4 regions of the Variovorax sp. R-27 genome follow, and region 3 is predicted to be linked to each of the others. Evidence: predicted binding sites of a transcription regulator. Region 3 holds the regulator's gene; each other region holds the start of a gene.
The links. Region 3 encodes sigma-54, which starts transcription at its own class of promoters, with help from an activator protein. Its sites were predicted from a motif close to TGGCANGNAANCTGCTTT; they were not measured.

Region 1 (3,951 bases), 1.9 Mb from region 3:
AGATCAAGAAGGCCGGCGGCCTGCGCACCTGGCAGGCGCCTACCGGGCCGCAGCCCGACGAAGAGCCCGACCGCAAGCTCTGGCCCTTCTTCCAGCAGTACCTGGAAGCCCAGCCGTCGCAGAACCTGCCGCCGCTCTACCTGGGCTTCGGGCTCGACGACCGCTTTGCCAGCAACCACAAGCTGCTGGCCGACGCCCTGCCGCCGGGGCGCGTCTTCACGACCGAGGGTGGCCATGACTGGCCGCAGTGGCGCCAGCTGTGGCGCAACGTGCTCGACGTACTGCCGCTGCCGGCAATCGGCCGATCAAAGCAACTGCTTACGCAGTCTCCGGTAGCGAAGCCATGGGCCATCGCGGCCTGACGTCGAAGGCATAGCGCTCGCTCGCCTGCGACAGCCCCGACTGCAGCCGCATTGCCGCAGCCATGGCGATCATCGCGCCGTTGTCGGTACACAGGTGCAGCTCCGGGTAGTGCACGCGCACCTTGCGCTTGGCGCACGCGGCGTTCAGCTGTTCGCGCAGATTCCTGTTGGCTCCCACTCCCCCCGCCACCACCAGGCGCTTGAGCCCGGTCTGGTCGAGCGCGGCAAGCGACTTCTTCAGCAGCACCTCGACGATGGCTGCCTGCGTGGACGCGGCCAAGTCGGCCTTGTTCGCTTCGAGCTGGTCGCCGAGCTTCTTGGCCTGCGTGAGCACGGCCGTCTTCAGGCCGGCAAAAGAAAAATCGAGATCGCCGCTGTGCAGCAGCGGCCGCGGCAGCTTGAAGGCCGTGGCACTGCCGCCTTCGGCCAGCTTCGCGAGCCACGGCCCACCCGGGTACGGCAAGCCCATGAGCTTGGCGCTCTTGTCGAAGGCCTCGCCGGCCGCGTCGTCGATGGTTTCGCCGAGCAGCTCGTAGCGGCCCACGCCGTCCACCCGCATCAGCTGGGTGTGGCCGCCCGACACGAGCAGCGCGACGAACGGAAACTCCGGCGGATCGGCGCTCAGGAACGGCGACAGCAGATGCCCTTCGAGGTGATGCACGCCCAGCACCGGCTTGCCAAGCGCCACGCCCAGCGCACAGGCCACGCCGGCGCCCACCAGCAGCGCGCCCGCCAGGCCCGGCCCGCGTGTGTAGGCCACCACGTCGATCTCGCCCAGCGTGCGGCCGGCTTCGGCCATGACGGCTTCGGTCAGCGGCAGCACGCGGCGAATGTGGTCGCGGCTGGCCAGTTCGGGCACCACGCCGCCGTAGGCCTGGTGCATGGCGATCTGGCTGTGCAGCGCGTGCGAAAGCAGCAGCGGCAGCGCGTCGCCGTGCGACTCGACCAGCGCCACGCCGGTTTCATCGCAGGATGATTCGATTCCCAACAAGAGCATGCCGCCGAGTGTAGGCGGCGCCCTCCCCCGGCACCCGCGAAGGGGCAAACGGCGGCGCTCTCCACTCCCCGAGGCACGGATGTTGCGTCGACCATGCCAGAGCCCCGCGCCCTCCCACCATGAAATCCGGACTGAGTTTTCTGATCGCTGCCCGTCGCTGCGAAATCGACGAGCTGGATCAGCTCGCCCGCACCAGCGAACTGGTGAGCCTGATCGGCCGCCTCGTCCACGCGCTGCAGCGCGAGCGGGGCATGTCGAACATGTTCCTCACCTCTCGCGGCGCCCGCTTCGCCGACCAGCGCGGCCCGCAGATCGCCGAATGCATCGCACTGGAGCAGGAGGTGCGCGCCGGCTTCGACCAGCTCGAGGCCGACAACCACCGCGGCGCGGGCGCCGGCAACAGCGCGCGCCTGTTCAGCCGCATCGCATGGGTGCTCCCGGGTCTGGACGCGTTGCCCGGCCTGCGCCGCCGCATCGATGCGCTCGAGCTGAAGCCGGCGCAATCCACCGCCGCGTTCGCCAAGCTCGTCGCGGGCCTGCTGTCGGTGGTGTTCGAGGCGGCCGACGGCGCCACCGACCCCGAGATCTCGCGCCTGCTGGTCGCGATGTTCAACTTCATGCAGGGCAAGGAATTCGCCGGCCAGGAGCGCGCCTTCGGCTCCGCCGCGCTGGCGCTGGGCCGCAGCGACGAAGCGCAGCGCCTGCAGTGGCTGCACCTGATCGAATCGCAGGAACGCTGCTTCCAGGTGTTCACCGATTTCTCCGGCGAGGCGGTGCTCGCGCTGTGGCGCAACAGCCAGCCCGATGCCGAAGTGGCCGAGCTCGAACGCATCCGCCGGCGCGGCGCCGCCTCCACGCCGGCTGACGTGCCGCTCAGCCAGGCCTGGTTCGACTGCTGCACCCGCCGCATCGACGCCATGAAGATCGTCGAGGACCGCCTGGCCGCCGACCTGCGCGCGCTGTGCGAGCGCAAGACCGCACAGGCGCGCAGCGAGCTGCAGGAATACCGGCAGCTGCTCGACACGCTGGCCCCGCAGGCTGGCGCCCTGTTCTTCGACGACGCCGATGCGCAGTCGGCCGCTCCCGCGCAGTTCGGCCGCCATCTCGAACGCTCGGTGCTCGACATGGTCCAGGAACAGTCGCACCGCCTGCAGGCCATGAGCGACGAGCTCGAAACCGTGCGCGCCTCGCTCAACGAACGCAAGATCGTCGAACGCGCCAAGGGCCTGCTGATGGCGCACCGCCGACTCAGCGAAGAAGACGCGCACAAGATGCTGCGCCAGACCGCCATGAACCAGAAGCGGCGGCTGGTCGACGTGGCCGAGTCGATGCTGGCAATGGCCGACTACCTGCCCATGCTCGACCGCGCGCCGCCGCGTTGAAGCGGTCCTGCCGTTCAACTTGGTGCAGTGCACAACAACCGTGCCATCGGCGCTTCCCGGCCTGATCGGGCCCTCTCCCATGCTGTGCGGCCGCACCCCGCTACTTTCTTGATAGCAGCTCATGGCACCCGAAGGCTGGCACACCGCTTGCAAGCAATAAGTTCGTAGGCCCCTCAATGGGTCTTCAGGCAGGCGGCACCCAACGGCGGGTGTCTCCCACCGAACCGGACAAAGGCGTCCCCATCCCGCAAGGGCTCGTTTTCGAGCAGCCCCTGCGCGGTGCGGACGCCTTTTCGTTTTTGTCTTTCTTGTTTGTTGTTTGTCTTCAACCGGAGCCCCGCCCCATGACCGACCTGCTCAAAACCCGCCTCAGCCGACGCCGCGTATTGCAAGCCGCTGCCATCGGCGCCGTCGGCATCGACCCGGCGCTGCGCGCCGCCGTCTGGGCCCAGGGCTCGGACAAGCCCGAGAAGGAAGAAGTGAAGATCGGCTTCATCCCGCTGACCGACTGCGCCAGCGTGGTGATGGCCTCGGTGCTCGGCATCGACAAGAAGTACGGCGTGAAGATCGTCCCCAGCAAGGAAGCCAGCTGGGCCGGCGTGCGCGACAAGCTGGTCAACGGCGAGCTCGACATGGCGCACGTGCTCTACGGCCTCGTCTACGGCGTGCACCTCGGCGTGAGCGGCCCCAAGAAGGACATGGCCGTGCTCATGACGCTCAACAACAACGGCCAGGCCATCACGCTGTCGAAGAAGCTCTCGGACAAGGGCGCGGTCGATGCGGCCTCGCTCGCCAAGCTCATCGCCAGCGAGAAGCGCGAATACACCTTCGCGCAGACCTTCCCCACCGGCACGCACGCCATGTGGCTCTACTACTGGCTCGCCTCCGCCGGCATCGACCCGTTCAAGGACGTGAAGAACATCACCGTGCCGCCGCCGCAGATGGTGGCCAACATGCGCGTGGGCAACATGGACGGCTACTGCGTGGGCGAACCCTGGGGCCAGCGCGCGATCATGGACGGCATCGGCATCACGGCCATCACCACGCAGGACATCTGGAAGGACCACCCCGAGAAGGTGCTCGGCACCACGGCCGAGTTCACCAAGAAGTACCCGAACACCGCGCGCGCCGTGACCGCCGCCATCCTCGAGGCCGGCAAGTGGATCGACACCGGCCTGCAGAACAAGAACAAGATGGCCGAGACCATCGC
Region 2 (3,951 bases), 360 kb from region 3:
GCGCGCCGACCAGCCGAGCTTGTTCGCCGCGTTGAACATGAACTTGCGCGCCGCGTCGTCGAGCACGGCATGCCGGTCGACGGCAGAGCCCTGCAGCGACTGGTTGGCGTGGCCTTGCCGCCGTATCGCACGCTCGCGCGCATCGACCACGCGGGTGCGGATGCTGTCGGTCGATTCACCGGGCGGCGCTTCGAGCAGCAACTGCGCCGACACCGCTGGCACTTCGATGTGCAAGTCGATGCGGTCCAGCAGCGGGCCGCTGAGCTTGCCCTGGTAGCGTGAGACCTGGTCCGGTGTGCAGCGGCAGGGTCTCGACGAAGAGCCCAGATAACCGCAAGGGCAGGGGTTCATGGCGGCAATCAGCTGAAAGCGCGCCGGGAATTCGGCGCGCCGCGCGGCCCGGGCGATGGTGATGGTGCCGGTCTCCAGTGGCTCGCGCAGCGCCTCCAGTGCCGAGCGGGCGAACTCGGGAAATTCGTCGAGAAAGAGCACTCCGTGGTGCGCCCGCGAGATTTCTCCGGGCCGGGGTGGAGAGCCCCCGCCGACCAGCGCCACCGCGCTCGATGTGTGATGCGGTGAGCACGTCGGGCGGCTCATCCACCGCTCGGTCGCAAAGCGCCCGCCCAGGCTGGCCACGGCCGCGCTTTCCAGTGCCTCGTCGATGTGCATCGCCGGAAGCAGGCCCGCGAAGCGCTGCGCGAGCATCGACTTGCCCGAACCCGGCTCGCCCACCATCAGCAGGCTGTGGCCGCCGGCCGCCGCGATTTCGAGCGCGCGCTTGGCGCCGGCGTGTCCCTTCACTTCAGACAGGTCTGCGTACTGCGGCGGAATCGCGCCGGGCGCGGCCTGGACGCGCGCCCAGCCACTGTCGTCTGGCGATTCGGGCAGCTGCGATGCGGCATCGCTGCCTTCGGCGATGAACTGGCGCACCACATCGAGCAGGTGCTTCGCGCCATACACCTCACCGCCCGGCACCAGTGCGGCCTCCTGTGCACTCTCCAGGGGCAGCACCAGCCGCGTGGCAACGCCGCGCGTGTGCAGCGCCAGTGCCATGGCCAGCGCACCACGAACGGGCCGCAGCTCGCCGGACAGCGACAGCTCCCCGGCGAACTCGTGGCCGGCGAGCCGGGCGTTGTCGATCTGCCCGCTGGCCGCGAGGATGCCCAGCGCAATGGGCAAATCGAAGCGCCCGGAGTCCTTCGGCAGGTCGGCCGGCGCAAGGTTCACCGTGATGCGCTTGTTGTTCGGAAACTCCAGCCCCGCGTTCTGGAGCGCCGAACGCACCCGTTCGCGCGCCTCCTTGACCTCGGTTTCCACCAGCCCGACCAGCGTGAAGCTGGGTAAACCGTTCGCCAGATGCACCTCGACAGTGACACTGGCCGCTTCCAGGCCCAGCAAGGCGCGGCTCTGCACCAAAGACAATCCCATTCTTCTCCCTCTCCCCAAGATGGTGCGCCTATCTTCGACATGTCCGCGGTGGTGCGGCGCACCGGATATCTGCAACCACTCGCAACAGACGTTGTAACGATTTGGCTCTCAACCAATGCGGGGGCGGGGGTGGTTATGACCGGTATTTGTGCAGTTTGGCACGCTCCCTGCTTTGAGCCTCACAGGTCCAACAACACACTTGCGAGGAGTTCCCTGATGACGCACCGTACCGCCGCCCAGGCGCTGATCGTTCTGGCCGCTGCATTGACCGCTTCGGGCGCAGCCCTGGCGCAAACAGCAACGACGGATGCCGCAGCAGCACCGGCAGCCGCTCCCGCCCCGAATCTCACGGGCAACGTGTCCATCACCACGAACTACAAGTTCCGTGGCCAGGACCAGGACATGATCGGCAAGAACGACTACGCCAAGACCAAGGGGTTCAAGCCCGCCATTCAAGGCGGCCTGGACTACGCCTTCGGCGACAGCGGCTTCTACGTGGGCAACTGGAACTCCAGCGTCAACTGGCTCAAGGGCAACAGCATCGAGATGGACGTGTACGGCGGCTACAAGTTCAAGGCCGGCCCGCTGGACATGGACGTCGGTGCGCTCACCTACATCTACCCGGGCAACTCCGCGGGCAACACCACCGAGCTGTACGTTGCCGGCACCTACGCCAACGAAACCCTCGGCTCGTTCACCGCCAAGTACTCGCACACCGTGTCGAAGGACTACTTCGGCTACGCGGGCAACAAGGCCGGCTCGGGCCTGAAGGGCACCAACACCGGCTACCTGAACCTGTCGTACAGCAAGGAAATCGTGCCCAAGGTCACGCTGAAGGCGGCGATCGGCTACACGAACATGTCCAGCGACATCCGCAGCCTGGGCTACAAGAGCTACGTCGACTACAACGTCGGCGCGAGCTACGACTTCGGCAACGGCCTGTCGCTGACCGGCTCGGTGCAGGGCGCCAACAAGAAGAGCTCGTACCTCGCGGTGGCCAACCCGGGCGTCGACCTCGGCTTCGGCACCTTCGGCCAGACGACCTACTCGCCGAACAAGGCGCGCTTCATCCTCACGCTGACGAAGACGCTGTAATCCATACAACAACGAGGTGCGGCCCAAGCTGCCGCGCTATTCCATTTCCATCCGAAGGAGAAAACTCATGAAGCTGGTCACAGCCATCATCAAACCGTTCAAGCTCGATGAGGTGCGCGAAGCACTGTCGGCCATCGGCGTGCAGGGGATTACCGTCACTGAGGTCAAGGGCTTCGGTCGCCAGAAGGGCCACACCGAGCTCTACCGCGGCGCGGAGTACGTGGTCGACTTCCTGCCCAAGGTCAAGATCGAAGCGGCCGTCTCCGACGACCTGGTCGATCGCGTGATCGAGGCTGTCGAAGGCGCGGCACGCACCGGCAAGATCGGCGACGGCAAGATTTTTGTCTACAACCTCGAACAAGTCGTGCGCATCCGCACCGGCGAAACGGGCCGCGAAGCCCTCTGATCGAGTCCAGGCCCGAAAGAACAACGATTATGAAAAAACTGCTTGTCTCTCTTGCGCTCGGCTTGAGCGTGTTGGCTGCCGGTACTGCCGGCTTCGCGCAAACCCCCGCTGCGGCCACGGCCGAAGCACCGGCCGCGTCGGCATCGGCCCCCGCTGCCGCGCCTGCAGCCGCAGCAGCTCCGGCCGCTGCCGCCGACGCAGCTCCCGCGGCGCCCGCAGCCGCACCCGCTCCGAAGATCGACTCCGGCGACACCGCCTGGATGCTGACTTCGACGCTTCTCGTGATCCTGATGACCATTCCCGGCCTCGCGCTGTTCTACGGTGGCCTGGGCCGCTCGAAGAACATGCTGTCGGTGCTGATGCAGGTCTTCGTGATCTTCTCGCTGATCAGCATCCTGTGGGCCATCTACGGCTACAGCCTGGCCTTCTCCGGTGACGGCAACTTCTTCGGAGGATTCGACAAGATCTTCATGAAGGGCATCACGCAGGAGACCTTCGGCGCGCTGACCACGATTCCCGAATACGTGTTCGTCGCCTTCCAGGGCACTTTCGCGGCCATCACCGTGGCGCTGATCGTCGGCGCGTTCGCAGAGCGTGCCAAGTTCTCGGCCGTGCTGCTGTTCTCGGTGCTGTGGTTCACCTTCAGCTACGTGCCGATCGCCCACATCGTGTGGGGCGGCGGCCTGCTGGGCAAGGACGGCGCACTCGACTTCGCTGGCGGCACCGTGGTGCACATCAACGCCGGTGTGGCTGGCCTGGTCGGCGCCTACATGGTCGGCAAGCGCGTCGGCTACGGCAAGGAAGCATTCACGCCTCACTCGCTCACGCTCACCATGGTCGGCGCTTCGCTGCTGTGGGTCGGCTGGTTCGGCTTCAACGCCGGCTCGGCTGGTGCTGCCAACGCCGTCGCCGGCCTGGCCTTCATCAACACGGTGCTCGCCACCGCTGCCGCGGCCCTGTCGTGGATCCTGGGTGAAAGCCTGCACAAGGGCAAGGCCTCGATGCTGGGCGCTGCGTCTGGT
Region 3 (3,951 bases):
GCAAGTTTCGTGCCTCTATGACATTGCACTCTCACCCCACCACTCCCTTCCTCCGTCGCATCGGCCGCCTGGCCGCCGGCGCGCTGTTGCTGGCCGGCCTTGCCTCGGGCGCACTGGCCGAAACCGCCGACCGCACCAAGCCGATGAACATCGAGTCGGACTCGATGCGCTACGACGACCTGAAGCAGACCAGCGTGTTCACCGGTAACGTGCTCGTTACGAAGGGCACGATCATCATCCGCGGCGCACGCATGGATGTACGCCAGGACCCCGAGGGCTACCAGTACGGCGTGGTCACGGCGGCACCGGGCAAGCGGGCCTACTACAAGCAGAAACGCAATGCGCCCGACGAGTGGATCGAGGGCGAGTCGGAAGTCATCGAGTACGACAGCCGCGCCGACAACGTCAAGTTCATCCGCAACGCCACCATGCGCCGCCTGCTTGGCGCTACGCCGAACGACGAGAGCCAGGGCGCGCTGATCGTCTACGACCAGAGCAACGACACCTACACGGTCAACGGTTCCACCGTGCCGCCGAACACCGCCGTCAACGCGTCCACCCCGGGCGGGCGCGTCAAGACCATCCTGACCCCCAAGGCCGCCACCGCACCGGCAGCCGGTGCCTCGGCCCCGGCCGGCGCGAAGGCGGCGCCGCCGGCGCCCACGCCCGCACCCGGCAAGGGCCTGCGCCAGAGCACCACGCTCAGTGACCAGGGAGAAACCCGCAAGTGATCGAAACCGCAGGAACGCAGGACGCCAACGGCGCACCGGGCAGCCGCCTGATCGCGCGCGGCCTGAAGAAGAGCTACGGCAGCCGCACGGTCGTGAAAGACGTCTCGCTCGACGTGCAGAAGGGCGAAGTCGTCGGGTTGCTCGGGCCGAACGGCGCGGGCAAGACCACCTCGTTCTACATGATCGTGGGACTGGTGCGCGCCGACGCGGGCGACATCAGCATCGACGGCGAGCCCATCGCCCACATGCCGATCCACCGCCGCGCCCGCATGGGCCTGAGCTACCTGCCGCAGGAAGCCTCGATCTTCCGCAAGCTCACGGTCGAGGAAAACGTGCGCGCCGTGCTCGAGCTCCAGAGCGAGCCCGACGAGAACGGCAAGATGGCGCCGCTGTCGAAGCAGCACATGGACGAGCGCCTGGCCGAGCTGCTGGCCGACCTGCGCGTCGACCACCTGCGCGATTCGCCCGCGCTCGCGCTGTCGGGCGGCGAGCGCCGCCGCGTCGAAATTGCGCGTGCGCTGGCTACGCAGCCGCGCTTCATCCTGCTGGACGAGCCCTTCGCCGGCATCGACCCGATCGCGGTGATCGAGATCCAGCGGATCATCAGTTTCCTGAAGGAGCGCGGCATCGGCGTGCTCATCACCGACCACAACGTGCGTGAAACGCTGGGCATCTGCGATCACGCTTTCATCATCAGCGACGGGCATGTGCTGGCACAAGGCACACCCTCGGAGATCGTCGACAACGCCGAAGTACGCAGGGTGTACTTGGGCGAACACTTCCGCATGTAAGGGCGGGAGCGGTTCCCATGAAGCAAGGGCTATCCCTTCGCGTCTCGCAGCATCTGGCGTTGACGCCACAGCTGCAGCAGTCGATCAGGCTGCTTCAACTCTCCACGCTCGAACTGAGCCAGGAGGTGGAGCAGATGCTCGACGAGAACCCGTTCCTCGAGCGCACTGCGGAAGAAGCGGCGCGCGAGGAATTCGGGCTCGACACGGCCGATGCCCCGGTGCCGCGCGACGACGGCGGCGATAGCGGCGACGGCGAAAGCGACTTCGCTTCGCCCGCCGCCAGCACGTCCACTGCTTCCACCGAAACCAGCACCACCACCACGGCCGACACCGACGGCCCCGCTGCCGAAATCACCGAGCGCGAGCCCGACTGGGAAGGCGACGGCACCGTCGACATGGCGCCCGACGACAGCGAATGGGGCAGCGATGCACCCGCGCGCCAGAACAACCTCGGCGACGACGAACGTGCCGACGCCACCGAACTCGCGCGCAGCCAGGAGTCGCTGCAGTCCTTCCTGCACCGCCAGGCCCTGAGCCTGCGCCTGAACGAGAACGACAGCGCCGCGCTGCGCTTTCTCATCGAATCGCTCAACGACGACGGCTACCTGGAAGACTCGCTGCCCGCACTGGCCTCGGGCCTGGCCGGCGACGACAACGACCAGTTCGACGACCTCGTGCATCACTTTCAGGTGGCGCTCGGCCTGCTGCAGAGCCTGGAACCCGCCGGCGTCGGCGCGCGCGACCTCGGCGAATGCCTGGGCATCCAGCTGCGCGCCCTGGCCCGCGAGGACGAGACCGACGAGGAAGAGCTGGTCCGCAAGACCGCCATCGCCATCTGCAAGCAGCCAATGGAGCTGCTCGCGCGCCGCGACTTCAAGCGCCTGGCCACGCTCACCCGCAGCAACGAGGAGCTGGTGCGCTCGGCGCTGCAGATCATCGCGCGGCTCGAGCCCAAGCCGGGCCGGCGCTTCGTCGACGTCGAGCGCAACATCGTCATTCCCGACGTGATCGTCACCAAGACGGGCCGCGGCACCAATGTGAAGTTCCGCGTCATGCTGAACCCCGAGGTGATGCCGCGCCTGCGCGTGCACGACATCTACGCCGGTGCGCTCAAGTCGCACAAGGGCGAAGGCAGCCAGGCGCTGTCGCAGCGGCTGCAGGAAGCGCGCTGGTTCATCAAGAACATCCAGCAGCGCTTCGACACCATCCTGCGCGTGAGCAACGCCATCGTCGAGCGGCAGAAGAGCTACTTCGTGCACGGCGAACTCGCGATGCGCCCGCTGGTGCTGCGCGAGATCGCCGACGAGCTGGGCCTGCACGAATCGACCATCTCGCGCGTGACCACCGCCAAGTACATGGCCACGCCCTTCGGCACGGTCGAGCTCAAGTACTTCTTCGGCTCGGCGCTCGGCACCGAGACCGGCGGCAATGCGTCGAGCACTGCGGTGCGCGCGCTGATCAAGCAGTTCGTCAGCTCCGAGAGCATCAAGAAGCCGCTGTCGGACAGCCAGATCTCCGAGATGCTGAAAGAGCAGGGCATCGAGTGCGCGCGCCGCACTGTGGCCAAGTACCGCGAGGCGCTGCGCATCGCGCCCGCCAACCTGCGCAAGGCCCTGTAGAAAGCCACCGATGACCCGCCGCCTGCCGTCGCTTTCGCGTTGTGGGCATTGGGTTTTCGTCATGGCGGCGGTCTTGCTGTTCGCAGGCTGCGCCACATTGCCCGACGAGGCGCCGCGCCCGCCCACCAAGGCCATGGCCGTGTCAGCCGACACCGCGCTCGGCAAGATCGCGCTGGCCTCGCAGCCCGACCCCGACCTGAGCGGCTTTCGCCTCATGCCCGGCGGCGACTTCGCCTTCGACACCCGTATCCAGCTGGCCCGTCGCGCGCAGCGCACGCTCGACGTGCAGTACTACCAGATCGAGAACGACGAGACCGGCCGCTACCTGATGCGCACCCTGCGCGACGCCGCCCAGCGCGGCGTGCGCGTGCGGCTGCTGATGGACGACCTCTACACCTCCGGCGAAGACGAGCTGCTGCTCGGCCTGGCCGCCACGCCCAACGTGGAGCTGCGCCTGTTCAACCCGTTCCCGGCCGGGCGCGGCAGCCTGCTGAAGCGCTTCAGCGCGTCGCTTTTCGACTTCAGCCGCGTGAACCGCCGCATGCACAACAAGCTGTTCATTGCCGACGGCGCGATGGCGGTGGCGGGCGGGCGCAACATCGGCAACCAGTATTTCAGGCGCACGGCGGGTGAGAACTTTCTAGACCTCGACACCTTCGTCACCGGCGCGCTGATCCCGCGGCTGGGCAGCCTGTTCGACCAGTACTGGAACAGCATCTACGTGCGGCCGATCCAGTCGGTGGTGGCCAGCGACCTGTCGCGCGAGGAGCTGCAGAAGCGCTTCGACATCGCCACCGGCCCCGACACGAC
Region 4 (3,951 bases), 1.7 Mb from region 3:
GACACGCCATGCTCGAGATCGTCAAGGCCACCAACGCGGCCGCTTCCTTCAATCGCTGGGCCGGCATCGAGGCCACCCAGGCCGGCAACGGCGAGGCTGAACTGCGCATGAACTGGCGCGCGGAAGACATGGGGCAGTTCGCCGGCTTCCTCCATGCGGGAATGATCTCCGCGTTGCTCGACACCGTGAGCGGCTACGCGGCCGGCACGCTGGCGGGCCGCGTGATGACTTCGCACTTCTCGGTGAACTTCATGTCGCCCGCGGTGGGCAGTGCCTTCGTGGCGCGCGGGCGCGTGGCGAAGGCCGGGCGCAAGCAGGTGTTTGTCGCGTCCGAGCTCTATGCGCAGCCCGAAGGCAAGGGCGACGATGCACTCAAGCTCGTGGCGACGGGGAACGCAATCCTCGTTCCCGTGGACGAGCTTCAGCTGAAGCCGCGCGCCTGAGCTTCAGCCCGAACAGCGGCCGCAGCACGTTGAAGCGGCGGATCAGCCCATCCGTCAGCGCCCAGCAGCCGAAAAGCGTCAACGCCACCAGCAGCGCGGGCTCGATCACCGGGCCGAGCGCGAGCGGAGCCAGCGCGGTCACGCCGACGATGATCAGCGTCTGGTGCAGCACGTACCACGGGTACACCGATTCGTTGGCCCAGCGCAGCCAGGGCCACGGGCGGTTCAGGTGGCGATGGCCATGGCCGAGGATGGTGGCGACGGCCAGCCACAGGTAGAGCATGCGCAGGGTGTCCATCAGCGGGCCGGTGGCCGGGCCCTTCGCGCCTGTGCGCAGCGCGATGAAGATGGCGATCACCGCGACCGCCAGCGCGAGCGACACGCGGCGCAGCCGCTCAAGCTCCTTCCACACGCCGGTGTCCACGCCCATCCAGTAGCCGTAGAGAAACATCGTGAAGTAAAGGCTGTGCAGGTGGAAGTCGCGCACCAGGTTGTGCGTGGCCGGAAAGCGCGAGGCCAGCAGCATCGTGAAGACGAGCAGCGGCACCACAGGCAGCAACAGCAGCTTCCAGCCACGCAGGCCGTTGAAGCCGCGGCGCAGCCACTGGCCGGCGGCGGAGTTCCACAGCGGCAGCGTCAGCGCGACCAGCGCGGTGTAGGTAAAGAGGTAGGGCAGGTACCAGAGATGGTTCCAGGTGATGCCGAACTCCGCGCCATCGAAGGCCCACTTCGGCCACGGCTCGGCCATCGACAGGTAGCGCAGCAGGAAGGCGCCGAAGCCCGGCGCCACCAGCCCGTTGGCCACGCCCTGCGCATAGGCCTGGTAGGGCACGATCACCGCCATGCCGAAGGCCAGCGGCAGCATCAGCCGAAGGCCCCGGCTGCGCAGCAGGCCCCAGGTGCCCTGGCCCCGGCTGAGGAAGCCGAGCGATACGCCGGAGATCAGGAAGACAAGGTCCATACGCCAGAGGTTCAGCACGCGCATCGGCCACTGCAGCCATTCGGCCGCATGCGGGCTCTTGAGGTGCCAGGGCCAGTCGGCCACGTAGTACATGGCCACGTGATAGAGGATGACGAAGAGGAAGGCCAGCGCGCGCAGGGCGTCGATGTCGTGGCGGCGATGGTCGGGCGGGAGGTTTTGGGTGGTCATCGGGGGCTCCTTGAAGCTGGAGGCCGCGATGCTCGGCCTCGTGCTCCTCGCGTGGCACGCCCGGGGGATGGATCGCCCCCGCTTTGTGACGAGCGGTGGCCCAGAGGGATGAAACGGGACGAAATTCGCCGCCCCAAGGCCCGTTTTCGGGAGAATCCCGGCCATGGGAGACCCACGCAAGAACCTGTACGAGCGCTACGAGCCAGTCCGCCGTTACGTGGAGGTGGCGTTCTGGATCGTTCTGATGACGCTTCAGGCCGTGTTCAGCACGATGGTGGCGATCGTCGACGTGCGCACGCGCGCCGTGCCGCGGGCCAACTGGGAGGTCGCGACCTGGGAGGGTTCGAGCCACCTGGTGCTGTTGCTGCTGGTTCCGGCGCTGGTTGCCGTCGAGCGCCGGCTGTCGCCGCTGGTGCGCACCCACGTGCTGCGCTTCGTGGCCTGGCATGCGGTGGCGAGCGTGGTCTTCAGCGTGATCCACGTGGTGAGCATGTTCGGGCTGCGGGCGCTGGTCTATGCCATGGCCGGCGAGCGCTACGACTTCGGCGGCTGGGCCAGCCAGTGGGGCTACGAGTACCTGAAGGACGTGCGGGTGTACGCGAGCATCGTCTTCGGCATCTGGGCATACCGGCTGTTCATGCTGCGGCTGCAGGGCGAGGCACGGGTGCTCGATGCGCCCGAAGCCCCGGCGGAGCCGGAGCCCGTCGAACCCGAAACCCCGCAGCCTGCGCGCCCCGAGCGCTTTCTGGTGCGCAAGCTGCGTCGCGAATTCCTCATCGCGGCTACCGACATCGACTGGCTCCAGGCCGAGGGCAACTACGTCGGCCTGCACGTCAACGGCCACGACTACCTGCTGCGCGCCACGCTGACCGACTTCCTGACCCAGCTCGACCCCGCCCGCTTCGTGCGCGTGCACCGCAGCCACGCAGTGAACCTGGGGCGTATCAAGGAAATCGAGCCGCTGGATGGCGGCGACGCCCGGCTGCACATGCACGACGGCACTACCGTGCCCTGCAGCCGCCGCTACCGGGACGCGCTGCGAGCCGGGGCGGGCTGATCCGGTGCATCGCGGGCTGAGTAAAGCCCGCTATTGGTTCACAACGCACCATAGAAGAGCTTCAGGCACCATTTTTGCTTCATTGGCCCGCCGCTTCGGGTGATTCGGGTGCGGCGCACCAATTCAAACCAAAAATCAGCAAGAAGCTCCAATGGACGCACTCAAACAGGGCGCAGACGCGCTGTTCATCCTTCTCGGCGCCATCATGGTCCTGGCCATGCACGCCGGTTTTGCTTTTCTCGAACTGGGGACAGTGCGCAAGAAGAACCAGGTCAATGCGCTGGTGAAGATCCTGGTCGACTTCTCGGTCTCGACCATCGTGTATTTCCTGGTGGGCTATGGCGTGGCCTACGGCACGCATTTCTTCGTGAGCGCCACCGAACTGTCGGCAAGAAGTGGCTACGAGCTGGTGAAGTTCTTCTTCCTGCTCACCTTCGCGGCGGCCATTCCTGCCATCATTTCGGGCGGCATTGCCGAGCGCGCCAAGTTCTGGCCGCAGCTGATCGCCACGGCAGTGATCGTCGGCTTCGTCTACCCGCTGTACGAGGGCATCGCCTGGAACAAGCACTTCGGCATCCAGGGCTGGATTGCCTCGCTCACCGGCCATGAGTTCCATGACTTCGCGGGTTCGGTGGTGGTGCACGCGGTGGGCGGCTGGCTCGCGTTGCCGGCGGTGCTGCTGCTGGGCGCGCGGCGCAACCGCTACCGGGGCGACGGCTCGCTGAGCGCGCATCCGCCGTCGAACATTCCGTTCCTGGCGCTGGGCGCGTGGGTGCTGTGCGTAGGCTGGTTCGGCTTCAACGTGATGAGCGCGCAGAGCATCGACAAGATTTCGGGCCTGGTGGCCGTCAACTCGCTGATGGCAATGGTCGGCGGCACGCTGGTGGCGCTGGCAATGGGCAAGAACGACCCGGGCTTCGTCTACAACGGCCCGCTCGCGGGGCTCGTGGCCGTGTGCGCCGGCTCCGACCTGATGCACCCGCTGGGCGCGCTGGTGGTGGGCGGCGTGGCGGGCGCCATCTTCGTCAAGATGTTCACGCTCACGCAGAACAAATGGAAGATCGACGACGTGCTCGGCGTGTGGCCGCTGCACGGCCTGTGCGGCACCTGGGGCGGTATCGCAGCGGGCATCTTCGGCACGCAGGCGCTGGGCGGCATTGGCGGTGTGAACGTGTGGGCGCAGCTCATCGGCACCGTCATTGGCGTGGCATGGGCGGGGCTGGCGGGCGCGGCGGTGTACGGCGCGCTGAAGGCCTCGCTGGGGCTGCGGTTGTCGCAGGAGGAGGAATACGACGGCGCCG

Region 1: ACN9MV_RS11725 (nitrate- and nitrite sensing domain-containing protein) is a predicted target of sigma-54. The motif match lies at 1,431-1,448, and genes of this name have one in related genera.
Region 2: ACN9MV_RS01335 (TorF family putative porin) is a predicted target of sigma-54. The motif match lies at 1,585-1,602, and genes of this name have one in related genera.
Region 4: ACN9MV_RS11015 (ammonium transporter) is a predicted target of sigma-54. The motif match lies at 2,714-2,731, and genes of this name have one in related genera.

Annotation. Positions count from the first base shown of each region.
Region 1 covers NZ_CP183984.1:2,528,143-2,532,093, reverse strand. The annotation lists gene ACN9MV_RS11735 (alpha/beta hydrolase-fold protein) at 1-362, shown strand, start outside; gene tsaD (tRNA (adenosine(37)-N6)-threonylcarbamoyltransferase complex transferase subunit TsaD) at 319-1,359, opposite strand; gene ACN9MV_RS11725 (nitrate- and nitrite sensing domain-containing protein) at 1,479-2,741, shown strand; gene ACN9MV_RS11720 (CmpA/NrtA family ABC transporter substrate-binding protein) at 3,086-3,951, shown strand, end outside.
Region 2 covers NZ_CP183984.1:285,595-289,545, forward strand. The annotation lists gene ACN9MV_RS01330 (YifB family Mg chelatase-like AAA ATPase) at 1-1,428, opposite strand, end outside; gene ACN9MV_RS01335 (TorF family putative porin) at 1,645-2,523, shown strand; gene glnK (P-II family nitrogen regulator) at 2,591-2,929, shown strand; gene ACN9MV_RS01345 (ammonium transporter) at 2,959-3,951, shown strand, end outside.
Region 3 covers NZ_CP183984.1:645,453-649,403, forward strand. The annotation lists gene lptA (lipopolysaccharide transport periplasmic protein LptA) at 18-731, shown strand; gene lptB (LPS export ABC transporter ATP-binding protein) at 728-1,522, shown strand; gene rpoN (RNA polymerase factor sigma-54) at 1,540-3,141, shown strand; gene ACN9MV_RS02995 (phospholipase D family protein) at 3,152-3,951, shown strand, end outside.
Region 4 covers NZ_CP183984.1:2,373,270-2,377,220, forward strand. The annotation lists gene ACN9MV_RS11000 (PaaI family thioesterase) at 9-443, shown strand; gene ACN9MV_RS11005 (acyltransferase family protein) at 373-1,593, opposite strand; gene ACN9MV_RS11010 (LytTR family DNA-binding domain-containing protein) at 1,757-2,650, shown strand; gene ACN9MV_RS11015 (ammonium transporter) at 2,802-3,951, shown strand, end outside.